3 regions of the Shewanella sp. SM71 genome follow, and region 2 is predicted to be linked to each of the others. Evidence: predicted binding sites of a transcription regulator. Region 2 holds the regulator's gene; each other region holds the start of a gene.
The links. The regulator LexA, encoded in region 2, represses DNA repair genes until DNA is damaged. The targets are predictions, from matches to a motif close to TACTGTATNNNNATACAGTA.

Region 1 (3,851 bases), on a different contig from region 2:
CCCACGTCTGTCGAGACAATAGATTTACCTAAGCGTTGTAAAAAACCGCGTTTGAACAGCAATTCGATAATACCTGCACGGGTGGCCTCTGTACCTAATCCGTCGGTTTCTTTAAGAATTTTACGGATCTCAGGATCGGTCACATAACGGCTAATACCCGTCATAGCACCGAGTAAAGTGGCATCGGTAAAGGCCTTTGGTGGTTGAGTATTTTTCTCCAACAATTCGCCTCGAGTACAATGCAAAGCCTGTCCCAATTTCAAAGGTGGTAATTGGCCGATAAACTCGTCATTCTCCTCATCGTCCTTACCTGTGCTTTCTTCCGTCGACTTGTTGCCACTCGCCTTACTGCCATTTGGCTCTTGGCGGGCAAAGAGTTGCTTCCAGCCGAGGGATTTATCCTGACGCGCCTTAGTATTAAATAAGCCACCCTCGATTGTCACTTGCACTGTGGTTTCACTGTAACAATAAGCCGGATAAAACTGGGCTAAGTACTGGCGAGCAACATGAAGATATAACTGCCTCTCACGCTGACTCAAGCTAGATAAGTTAGCCGTCTTCTCTGTGGGGACGATTGCGTGATGGGCGTCCACTTTTTTATCATCCCATGCTTTAGATTTAAGACGGGGCTCGGGTGCATCAGCACCTTGCAATAACTCAGCAGCACCGTCACTTATCGCCTTAAGTACCGAAGGCGCAAGGTTATGTTGCTCAACGGGTAAATAACGACTGTCGGAGCGTGGGTAAGTAATGAGTTTATGGCGTTCATACAAACTCTGGCAGGTATCGAGCACATCCTTAGCACTCATGCCAAACCGTTTCGCCGCATCAATTTGCAACGCGGATAAGCTGTAGGGCAATGGTGGATTCTGTTTCTTGTCCTTAGCCACTAATTGAGTGACTAAGGCGGGTTTATCACTGATGCGACTCACCACATTTTGCGCTAGCCCTCTCGCTAACACTCGTCCTTCTTCATCCATATAAGGCTGACAAGCTTCGCTAGGTTGCCACTTGGCGCTGAAGGTTTCTTGCTTCTCGGTCGCCAAATGCGCTAGTACTTCATAAAAAGGTTTAGATTGAAAGTGGGCAATCTCTTCATCACGGCGCACCACTAGTCCAAGTAATGGCGTTTGTACTCGGCCGACGGATAACACGCCTTGATAACCGACCTTTTTACCTTGGATGGTGTACGCACGCGTCATATTCATGCCATAGAGCCAATCGGCACGACTGCGAGCTAAGGCCGATGTGGATAAAGGAATGAACTCGCGATTACTGCGTAGCTGTGTTAGAGCCCGTTTTACAGCTTGTGGGTTTAAGTCACTGATCAGTAAACGCTGGGTTTGATGTAGCTTGTCCCCCGTCACGCGAAGATAGGCAATCACTTCATCCACGAGTAACTGCCCTTCGCGGTCGGGATCGCCCGCGTTAACCAGCGTGTTGGCTTGTTTGACTAATCGTTTTAGCACTGTGAGTTGGCTGCGGGTCGCAGCCTTAGGTTTTAGTTGCCACTTGTCTGGCACTATTGGCAAATGCTCGAATTTCCAAGACTTAAATTCGGGATTATAGGCATCAGGTTCTGCTTGCTCGAGCAAGTGACCAACGCACCAAGACACACAATCGCCATTGGCGGCTTCGATAAATCCATCGCCTTTTTTATGGGGTTTAGGCAATACATCGGCAATGGCCCGCCCTAGGCTAGGTTTTTCTGCGATATAGAGAATCATACAAACACCAAGCACTGGATATAATTACAGTATAATTTAGCCCAAACGCCAGTTGAGTGCAAATTTCTGTAGTAAACCGAGCTTAAATGTAAAAGCTTAAGTGTAAATTCAATTGCGAATAATTCTCAACAAGGCATAAGATACACTAAATAACTAAGGAGTGACTATGAGACAGTTTGCAATAAATGCGCGACAGGCTATGACAATAACTCCAGCATTAATATTAAGATTCAATCAGTTATTGATGTTCCATAGCTTAATGTTACTCGCAATAAGCATGCTCACTAGTACTTGGCTGGGACAAATGAAAATCATCGATATGCCGTTAGCATGGGGATTCATTCTCGTCATTCCTATTGCTGTGAGTTTATCTCTATTACTCAGCCATCAAATCACGCGCCATAGCTTAAGCAGCTTATTCGGCGTGTGGATGCTACTTTGGGTAATGGGATAACTGACATTCATAATAAATCACTACCGTATTTCGAGTTAACTCGCCCCTCCGCTCTATTTATCCATGCTAAAACTCAATTTCAAAACACATTGGTTTCAAATATTTAACACTTTAACTATGAAGCTCCCTAAAAAATAGTTATGTTGAGTATCTTGGATATTTACAAAAAATGTCTTAATCAAAAGTGAATGTCCTAACTCAACATCTGTTGAATAACCGTAAACCTAAAAACTCTGCTAAAACAACACAATAAAGGAATCGGAGTCTATGAATGAGATTGTCAACGCGATCAATAGTGTAATTTGGAGCCCTGCACTTATTTTTCTTTGCCTAGGTGTCGGGCTCTATTTCTCCCTTCGCACTCGATTTTTACAGCTGCGCCATCTGCCAGAAATGATCCGCCTGATGTTTGATGGCAAGAGTACTGATGCGGGAGTGTCGTCTTTTCAAGCACTCGCGATGACATTAGCGGGTCGAGTCGGTACAGGTAACATTGCAGGGGTCGCCACAGCAATCACCTTTGGTGGTCCTGGCGCTTTATTTTGGATGTGGATGGTTGCCTTTCTCGGTGCCAGCTCCGCCTTCGTTGAATCTACCTTAGGTCAAGTCTATAAAGAAAAAATCAATGGTGAGTATCGCGGTGGACCTGCTTTTTATATTGAAAAAGGCTTAGGCATGAAATGGTATGCATGGGTATTTGCAATTGCGACCATATTTGCTTGCGGGATCCTGCTGCCGGGCGTACAAGCTAACTCGATTGGTTCAAGTTTAAAAACCGCTTTCAACATAGATCCTAATGTGACTGCAGCCATACTGGCTATGCTTCTTGGCTTTATCATTTTTGGCGGTGTAAAACGTATCGCTCACTTTGCCAGTGCCGTCGTCCCCTTTATGGCACTGGGTTACATCATAGTGGCTTGTGTCATCATAGCGCTAAATATTGGCCAGCTACCGGGTATTTTATGGTTAATTATCAAAAGTGCCTTTGGCTTTGATGCGGGTTTTGGTGCCATTTTAGGCTTAGCCATCATGTGGGGGGTAAAGCGGGGTATTTACTCCAACGAAGCGGGTCAAGGTACAGCGCCACATGCCTCATCTGCAGCGGCGGTAAGCCATCCAGCCAAACAAGGGTTAGTTCAAGCTTTTTCTGTGTATATCGACACCTTATTCGTTTGCTCTGCAACAGGTTTCATGCTGCTCATTACGGGACTGTATAATGTTCAGGGCCCAGACGGTGCGGCGCTCTATACAGGCATTGCCGGAGTCGCTGCAGGACCAGGCTACGTACAAACGGCAATGGAAAGTATGATGCCAGGATTTGGCAATATCTTTGTGGCTATCGCACTGTTCTTCTTCGCCTTTACGACCATAGTGGCTTATTACTACATTGCCGAGACCAACATTGCCTATATTAACCGTAAAGTAAATCATCCTTGGTTCATGGTCGTTCTCAAAGTCGTGATCATTGGCTCAACCGTATACGGCACAGTTAAAACGGCTGATATGGCTTGGGGAATGGGTGACATTGGTGTCGGACTTATGGCATGGCTCAATATTATTGCCATTATTCTATTAAGGAAAACCGCATTCACTTGCCTTAAAGATTATGAATCACAACAAGCACTCGGCATAGAGCCACTTTTTGACCCGGTAAAACTGGGGATTAAAAA
Region 2 (3,851 bases):
TGCAGCTGGCGAACTTGCTCGGCACCTTTAATGTTGATCCCGCTGTAAAGCTTGTTCCACAGCCAAGTTAAGAAACGCTCAGCAATACGCACTAAACTGTCTGAGTAATCGGCTGCTATTTCATCGAGGTACTCAATAGCCGTCTCGCGCGCTTGGGTCTCAGAAATCTTTTTACTGGCGGCTTCTTCTTGAATCGCTTTGCGCAGCGACTCAGATTTGAGTAACGAATGAAACAGTGCTTGGCGGTTTGGCAGCACAGGCCCTGTCATTACCTTACGTTGACGACGGAAATGCACGCGTGCAACCCGTGCTAACTTATGGGCAATCCCCATGTCGGTGCCATGTTCGTCAGCCATGTAACGCAGGGATACGGCATTCGAAAACTGCACGAAGTTATGTCGACCTAAGAACAAAATCATCAAGCACTTGCGCAGCCAAGTCGGGTTTTCCCGCTCAAATACGGCCGCCTTCATAGTGTCGTCTTCTTTCCCTGGCGTGCGACCCCAATACAAGCTCACGGGTACCAGTTGAATATCTAATTCAGGACGTTCCTTATGCACGGCTAACAAACGCATAAAGCATTCGAGGAAAGGCTCATTACCAGCACGTTCGCCAAACAGTGGCTTACGTCCTTGAAGACAGACAACCCGAGGCGCAGTCACACCATTAGCCACTAGAGGCTCATAAGGGCTTGGTAAGCCTAACTTAGCCGTTATTTCGCTCAAAGCAGCGATGTCACTGAGGGATTCTGTTTTCATCACATAAACAAGGGGTCTGGAAGCATCCAGATTCAGATCGGCAAAGGGATCCTGAGGTACCACAATAGTGTGCACTAAGTGTTTTTGGATCCAACGTAATGATTTCAACCAAAGAGAGTCGTGTTTAGGCATTATTCTTATGCAATTAAGTGCGTTTACTAGCCCGATAGAATACCAGACTATGGGCAATATTCGCTAATTCTCTCCAACATAGCTAAAAAGTGGTTAATACTTGCGCTGCAAATAATACTGTATATACTAACAGTAACTGTATAGAAAAACAGGAAACACCATGAGACCTTTGACGCCACGCCAAGCTGAAATATTAGAGCTAATTAAACGAAATATTGCCGATACTGGCATGCCACCCACTCGGGCAGAAATCGCAACCCGTTTAGGTTTTAAGAGCGCCAATGCGGCTGAAGAACATCTTAAAGCGTTGGCAAAAAAGGGCTGCATTGAGATCATGCCAGGCACATCTCGAGGCATTCGTCTGCCTGCGGAAATCGAAGATTTGACTGAAACAGGTTTACCGCTCATCGGCCAAGTGGCCGCAGGTGAACCTATCCTCGCCCAAGAACATGTTGAACAGTACTACCAAGTCGACCCAAGCATGTTTCATCCCGCCGCCGATTTTTTACTGCGAGTAAAGGGCGACAGCATGAAAAATATCGGTATTCTCGAAGGTGATTTGCTGGCAGTTCATAAAGTAGAACAAGCTAGAAATGGTCAAGTGGTTGTCGCTAGAGTCGATGACGATGTCACTGTTAAACGTTTCGAAAAAAAAGGTAATGTAGTCTATCTACATGCCGAAAATGAAGATTACTCCCCGATTAAAGTGGATTTAGGCTTCCAAAGTTTAACAATTGAAGGACTCGCCGTCGGTGTGATCCGTAATGGAGATTGGCTATGAATAAACTACTTGGCAATGCCCCCCGCCATCCGGGCCTGTGGCTCGATGAAGTCCGTGATGCTGACTATGACTGGCACCATGCGCCCATCGCCTGCATGCCAACTAAGACTCAAGGTCGCCAAGAATTAATTCATCTGAGTGCACAACTCGCTCAGTTAAGCCAACAGGGCCGTTGGTTAGTGCTCATCAACCCTCCAAGTATTGGCTACAAGCAAATGCTCGCCAGCGCAGGTGTGCGTATGGATAGAGTTTTGCTGGTACATGCTAAAGATGAAGTCGAAACCCTGTGGGCGATGGAGAAAGCCCTAACAAGTGGTACGTCCAGTGCAGTCATTACTTGGACTCAATCATTGGATGCGCGGGATAATCGACGCCTACAAATCGTGGCTAAAAGTGCCCGAGCTATGGGCATAGTGCTTGAAGACGTAAACAGTCACTTACATGCCGACGTACGCATTGAGCAAGGCAATCTCTTCGGTCAGCAATCTTTTTTTAGCGCTGTACATTAAATATTCATTTAATTTTTTACCTTGAAAGCCGCCTCACCTATGAATGTGAGGCTTTTTTTTGGCAATTTTTCAGATAATTAGATAAATAAGTGATCTTGATCAATATTTAAACAGCAAGTATGGTTGGTTAAGTCGGTGATGATATATCACCTTCCGTGGTCAATGAATCGAGTATTTATCGAACTCGAAGCGCCACTAAAAATAGAGAACAGATTTATTTCAGCAGTATGTGCCAGCGTGGCTAATTACCAGCAGTAACAATACTTGATTAAAAGTAACAGCCGCCAACGCACGTTGAAGTCAAAAAAGCTTTTTTGGGAACTGAAGAGTTTGCATAGAGTTGAGACTTACTGTGTTGCTCTTCTTTGTAGTTGCTATTCGCAATTGGCAGAGGAGAAGTCTTGTGAAGCAATTGTTGTATTGTTTACTCGTGGTGCTTTTCGCACCACCGTTGACCGCCGCGGACATGCGGTTCAACATGACCCCTGGCGTGACCGAGATCAGTGGCAAGGTTTATCACTTGCACATGACCATCTTGTATATCTGCTGCGCAATAGGCCTAGTGGTCTTTGGCGTCATGATTTACGCCATGATCAACCACAGAAAATCCAAAGGCGCTGTCGCGTCCCACTTTCACGAAAGCACTAAAGTTGAAATCGCTTGGACGATTCTGCCATTTATCATTTTGATCTTAATGGCGATTCCAGCGACAAAAACTTTAATCGCAATGGAAGATCCCAGTAACGCCGATCTCACCGTAAAAGTCACGGGTTCCCAATGGAAATGGCATTACAGCTATTTCGATCAAGATATTGATTTTTATAGCATACTGACAACACCCAGAGCACAAATCGAAGGCACCGAAACCAAGGGTGAAAACTATCTATTGGAAGTCGATAAACCGCTCGTTCTACCGATAAACCGCAAAATCCGCTTTCTGATGACTTCAGAGGATGTCATCCATTCTTGGTGGGTACCCGCCTTTGCCATTAAGAAAGATGCCAACCCTGGATTTATCAATGAGGCCTGGACTCGCATCGACAAACCCGGCATTTATCGTGGTCAATGCGCCGAACTCTGCGGTAAAGACCATGGTTTTATGCCTATCGTAGTACAAGCCTTACCCGAAGCCGAGTTTGAGGCTTGGGTCACAGAGCAAAAACAAGCCGCAGGTGCTGCGGCTGAAGCCGCTCAAGCCGCTTTATCACAAACCCTAAGTAAAGAAGAGTTGATGACTCTAGGCGAACAAGTTTACCTCGGGCACTGCGCAGCCTGCCACCAGCCCAATGGCGAAGGATTGCAAGGCGTATTTCCGCCCCTTAAAGGTAGCCCGATTGCAACGGGACCGCTCAGCGGCCACCTTGAAATTGTGCTCAACGGTAAAACGGGTACAGCCATGCAAGCGTTTAGTAAACAATTGACTGCACAAGAAATCGCGGCAGTGACTACCTACGAGCGTAATGCTTGGGGCAATAATACTGGCGATGCAGTGCAAGCCAAAGACGTCAACGAGTACATGAACGGCAATTCTGCACAAACATCCGCCGCGGTACCAAGCAGTACAACTCCGACACCCGCACCTGCAGACGTCTCAGCTGCAATCGATCCCGCAAGCCTCCCCACACTCAGCCATGACGCCCTCATGGCCGAAGGTGAAACTGTCTACGCGAC
Region 3 (3,851 bases), on a different contig from region 2:
ATTACCTTCTTAAAACGCCAAACCAAGTCAGTTATCTTAGTAGGCATCTTTTACGTATTCAACCCAATAGGTCGGTAAACATGAAACGTTTTATTGGCGTTAAACAGCTAGCGTTTTTCAGTGCACTGTTGATCGCTACTTTACTTGCGCTTTTTCCGCTAAGTCAGCATCCCGCGGTGTTTTCCTACAGCGCAGGCGTAGTGTTAGTTACCTTGATGTTTTGGAGCACAGGTTTCTTCCCGCCCTTTATGGCGGGGTTAATCTTTTTTGCCCTTGCCACCATTTTTAAACTCATTGAGCCGAGTATACTTTTCTCCGGATTCGGCTCAACTGCGGTGTGGTTAATCATTTCGGGGTTTGTGATCGGCAGTGCCATCACTCAGTCAGGTTTAAGTCGCAGAATGGCCAGTTTGATTGCCCCCATACTGACCTCAAGTTATCCACGCTTAATTGCGGGTTTGGTCTTTAGTGCTGTACTGCTTGGCTTTGTGATGCCCTCATCCGTTGGCCGTGCAGTGGTACTGGTGCCTATTGGTATGGCGTTAGCCGAGCAAGTCGGTTTTGCTCGTGGTAGCCATGGGCGGATAGGCATTGCGACCGCCCTGGCACTGGCGTGTAACATGCCCAGTTTTGCCGTGTTGCCCGCGAATATTCCCAACATGATATTAGCGGGTTCCAGTGAGAATCTATTCAATATCCACTTTGGTTATACTGAGTATCTCTTATTGCATTTTCCAATCCTTGGCTTACTCAAATCAATATTGATTGTGGCGCTAGTCGTTTTCCTATTTCCTGCAAAAATTGATAACAACCAGCTTGAACGCGTTATTGAAAAAGAAGCTTATAACCTTGGTATGCAAAAGAAAGTTGCACTGTTACTGGCGATTACTTTGCTCTTTTGGGTGACTGACTCGCTGCACAGCATCAACCCCGCTTGGGTAGGATTAACAACGGCTATCTTGTTATTGCTCCCAAAATGGGGAGTGCTTGAGCCTAAGAGTTTTAATAGTTCAGTGGATTTGTCGACCGTCATTTTTGTCGCGGCGGCCTTAGGTCTGGGAGCATTGGTCAATCATTCCGGGCTCGGCACTGCGCTAGGTCAACTGTTCAGTGAATGGTTACCCTTGCAGCAAGGGGCATCGTTCCTGAATTTTATGTCGTTATCGTTAATCGCGACGCTAACAGGATTAGTGGCAACGGTTCCAGGCGTGCCGACTGTGTTATCCCCCATGGCAGCAGACTTTGCCAATGCAACTGGCTTCTCCACCCCTGCGGTATTAATGACGCAGGTGATCGGTTTCTCAACCGTGATTTTTCCTTATCAGGTGGCTCCTTTGATTTTGGCGATGCAATTATCCCAAGAGCCATTAACTAAACTACTTCGCATCACCTTACCTCTAGCGGCAATAACTCTAGTTGCACTCATGCCACTGGATTATTTATGGTGGCTATGGCTCGGTTGGATTAACTAAATTGCGTTAACTAAAGCGGGTTAACTAAAGTGCGTTAACTGAATTAAATGGACGAAACGCTCACCCTTAGCGATATTCAAGCCGTCAAGGGTGCTTTAGAGCAGCCATCATCAATTGCTCAGCACTCGACAGCGCTTGGGTCGATAACACAACTCTCCCCACATAAATTCTTTCGATAAGCTTCATAGTTAGACTATACTGTTTATATGTACAGTATATTGTGATTTATTATGATGCTTCTAGGCCGCTTCGCCAAACATACCCAATATCAGCTCTCGTTATTTAGCTCCTTGATTGCCGCAGGATTTCCGTCACCGGCCCAAGACTATGTAGAACAAACATTAGATCTCAATGAGTTATGCATCAAACATCCTGCCGCCACGTTTTTTGTCAAAGTCCAAGGGGATTCGATGATCGAAGCGGGGATTTTCTCCGGTGATATTTTGGTGGTGGATCGCTCACTACAGCCAGCCCACGGTGATACCGTTGTCGCAGCGGTGAACAGTGAGTTTACCGTAAAGCAATTACAGCTACGCCCTGTGGTGCAATTGCTACCACGTAATGCCTTATTCTCCCCGATCGCCATCAATGATGAGTCTGAGTTAAACATCTTTGGGGTAGTGACCAACGTGGTGAAAAAGCTCAAATGACGCCCTCACTATTCGCCCTCGTCGATTGCAATAATTTTTATGCCTCCTGTGAGCGGATGTTTAGGCCGGATTTGGTTGGTAAGCCGATTGTGGTGTTATCCAATAACGATGGCTGCGTCGTCGCCCGCTCCGTAGAGGCAAAACAACTTGGCATCAAGATGGCGGTGCCTGTATATCAAATAGCAAACCAACTCCGCCAGCATCAGGTTGCGGTATTCTCCTCCAACTATGCTCTCTATGCCGACATGTCAAACAGAGTGATGACCACCTTAGAGCAAATGGTGCCGAAAGTAGAAGTGTATAGTATTGATGAAGCGTTTTTAGATCTATCACGCATCGATAAATGCACCGATATTCATCAGCTTGCATTAGATATTTATCAGCGAATACCGCAATGGACAGGGATCAGTGTTTGCGTTGGCATTGGGCCGACAAAGACCCTCGCCAAACTGGCAAACTATGCTGCTAAGCGTTATCCAGCAACCCGGGGCGTGGTTGATTTGCGCGACCGAGAACGCCAACGACGACTCATGGCGCTTATCCCTGTCGAAGAAGTCTGGGGAATAGGCCGTAGGCTTACGAAACGCTTGAACATCATGGGCATAAATACCGCGCTGCAATTGGCGGATGCGCATCCCAAACTTATCCGCGATACCTTTTCGGTCACCGTTGAGCGCACGGTACACGAACTTAACGGCATTGCCTGTGATGACATACAAGAGATCGCCGCCACTAAGCAACAAATTATCAGCTCCCGCTCCTTTGGTAGTCGTATTGATAACTTGGAAGCGATGCAACAGGCAATCAATGAATACACTTTTAGGGCCTGTGAAAAACTGCGCTCCGAGCGCCAGTACGCTAAAGCGATGTCGGTATTTGTGCGTACTAGTCCTTTTAGTGATGTGACTCCCCAGTACAGCAAATCGCTGTCGGGCAGTTTAGTTCGCCCCAGCAATGATACGCGGGATTTTGTCACCCTTGGCCAAAGCCTACTGCAACGCATTTGGCGTGAAGGTCATGCCTATGCAAAGGCTGGTATCATGTTAGGGGATTTTTTTGGTGCAGGCGTGTTTCAGCTCGGATTATTCGATGACGTCACGCCTAGGCCTAAAAGCAAGGAACTGATGCAGTTACTCGATAAAGTGAACCACAGCGGCCGCGGAAAAATTTGGTTTGCAGGACAAGGTATTGACCCAACTTGGGGGATAAAACGTGAACAGCTCTCCCCGCGCTACACCACCCAATGGGCACAACTGCCCATAGTGACATAATCAGCAAATCCAGTGGCTAAATGACCATCTGCTAATCGCATTAATACTCTAGGCATTGGTTATTCAGTTAAGCTCACTCCACTCCTGACCACATTAATCAGAATAGGCTTATCGGCCTAAACCCATCTCACTAAGACTGTGCCAGCAAAACTCATCTCGCTTGGTAAAATAATTTTAAAAACCAATGTTTAACATTAAAAATGATAAGGCAATGAACGCAGTAGAGAGATGACTAAAGCAATAAAGCAGACTTGCAAGTCTTCGCGATCTTAAAAAGATAGGCAAGGGCAAGCATGAGCTTGCCCTAAACATAGATGCGGCTTTCAACATTATTCTATTTTAAATCTCAACTAACACTAGAATGCATCCAACACTATAATCCAACGATTGCAAAACCGACTTAACACTAAAATCCATCGGCGTTAGCGCTAAAATGGTATCAACATCCATCATGCATT

Region 1: L5L97_RS07325 (DNA topoisomerase III) is a predicted target of LexA. The motif match lies at 1,740-1,759, and genes of this name have one in related genera.
Region 3: umuD (translesion error-prone DNA polymerase V autoproteolytic subunit) is a predicted target of LexA. The motif match lies at 1,669-1,688, and genes of this name have one in related genera.

Annotation. Positions count from the first base shown of each region.
Region 1 covers NZ_JAKKRW010000006.1:20,553-24,403, forward strand. Annotated here, with positions in the region: gene L5L97_RS07325 (DNA topoisomerase III) at 1-1,727, opposite strand, end outside; gene L5L97_RS07330 (hypothetical protein) at 1,894-2,181, shown strand; gene L5L97_RS07335 (alanine/glycine:cation symporter family protein) at 2,449-3,851, shown strand, end outside.
Region 2 covers NZ_JAKKRW010000015.1:88,715-92,565, forward strand. Annotated here, with positions in the region: gene plsB (glycerol-3-phosphate 1-O-acyltransferase PlsB) at 1-890, opposite strand, end outside; gene lexA (transcriptional repressor LexA) at 1,051-1,671, shown strand; gene L5L97_RS15305 (cell division inhibitor SulA) at 1,668-2,180, shown strand; gene coxB (cytochrome c oxidase subunit II) at 2,584-3,851, shown strand, end outside.
Region 3 covers NZ_JAKKRW010000004.1:66,240-70,090, reverse strand. Annotated here, with positions in the region: gene L5L97_RS05270 (SLC13 family permease) at 81-1,472, shown strand; gene umuD (translesion error-prone DNA polymerase V autoproteolytic subunit) at 1,703-2,122, shown strand; gene umuC (translesion error-prone DNA polymerase V subunit UmuC) at 2,119-3,393, shown strand.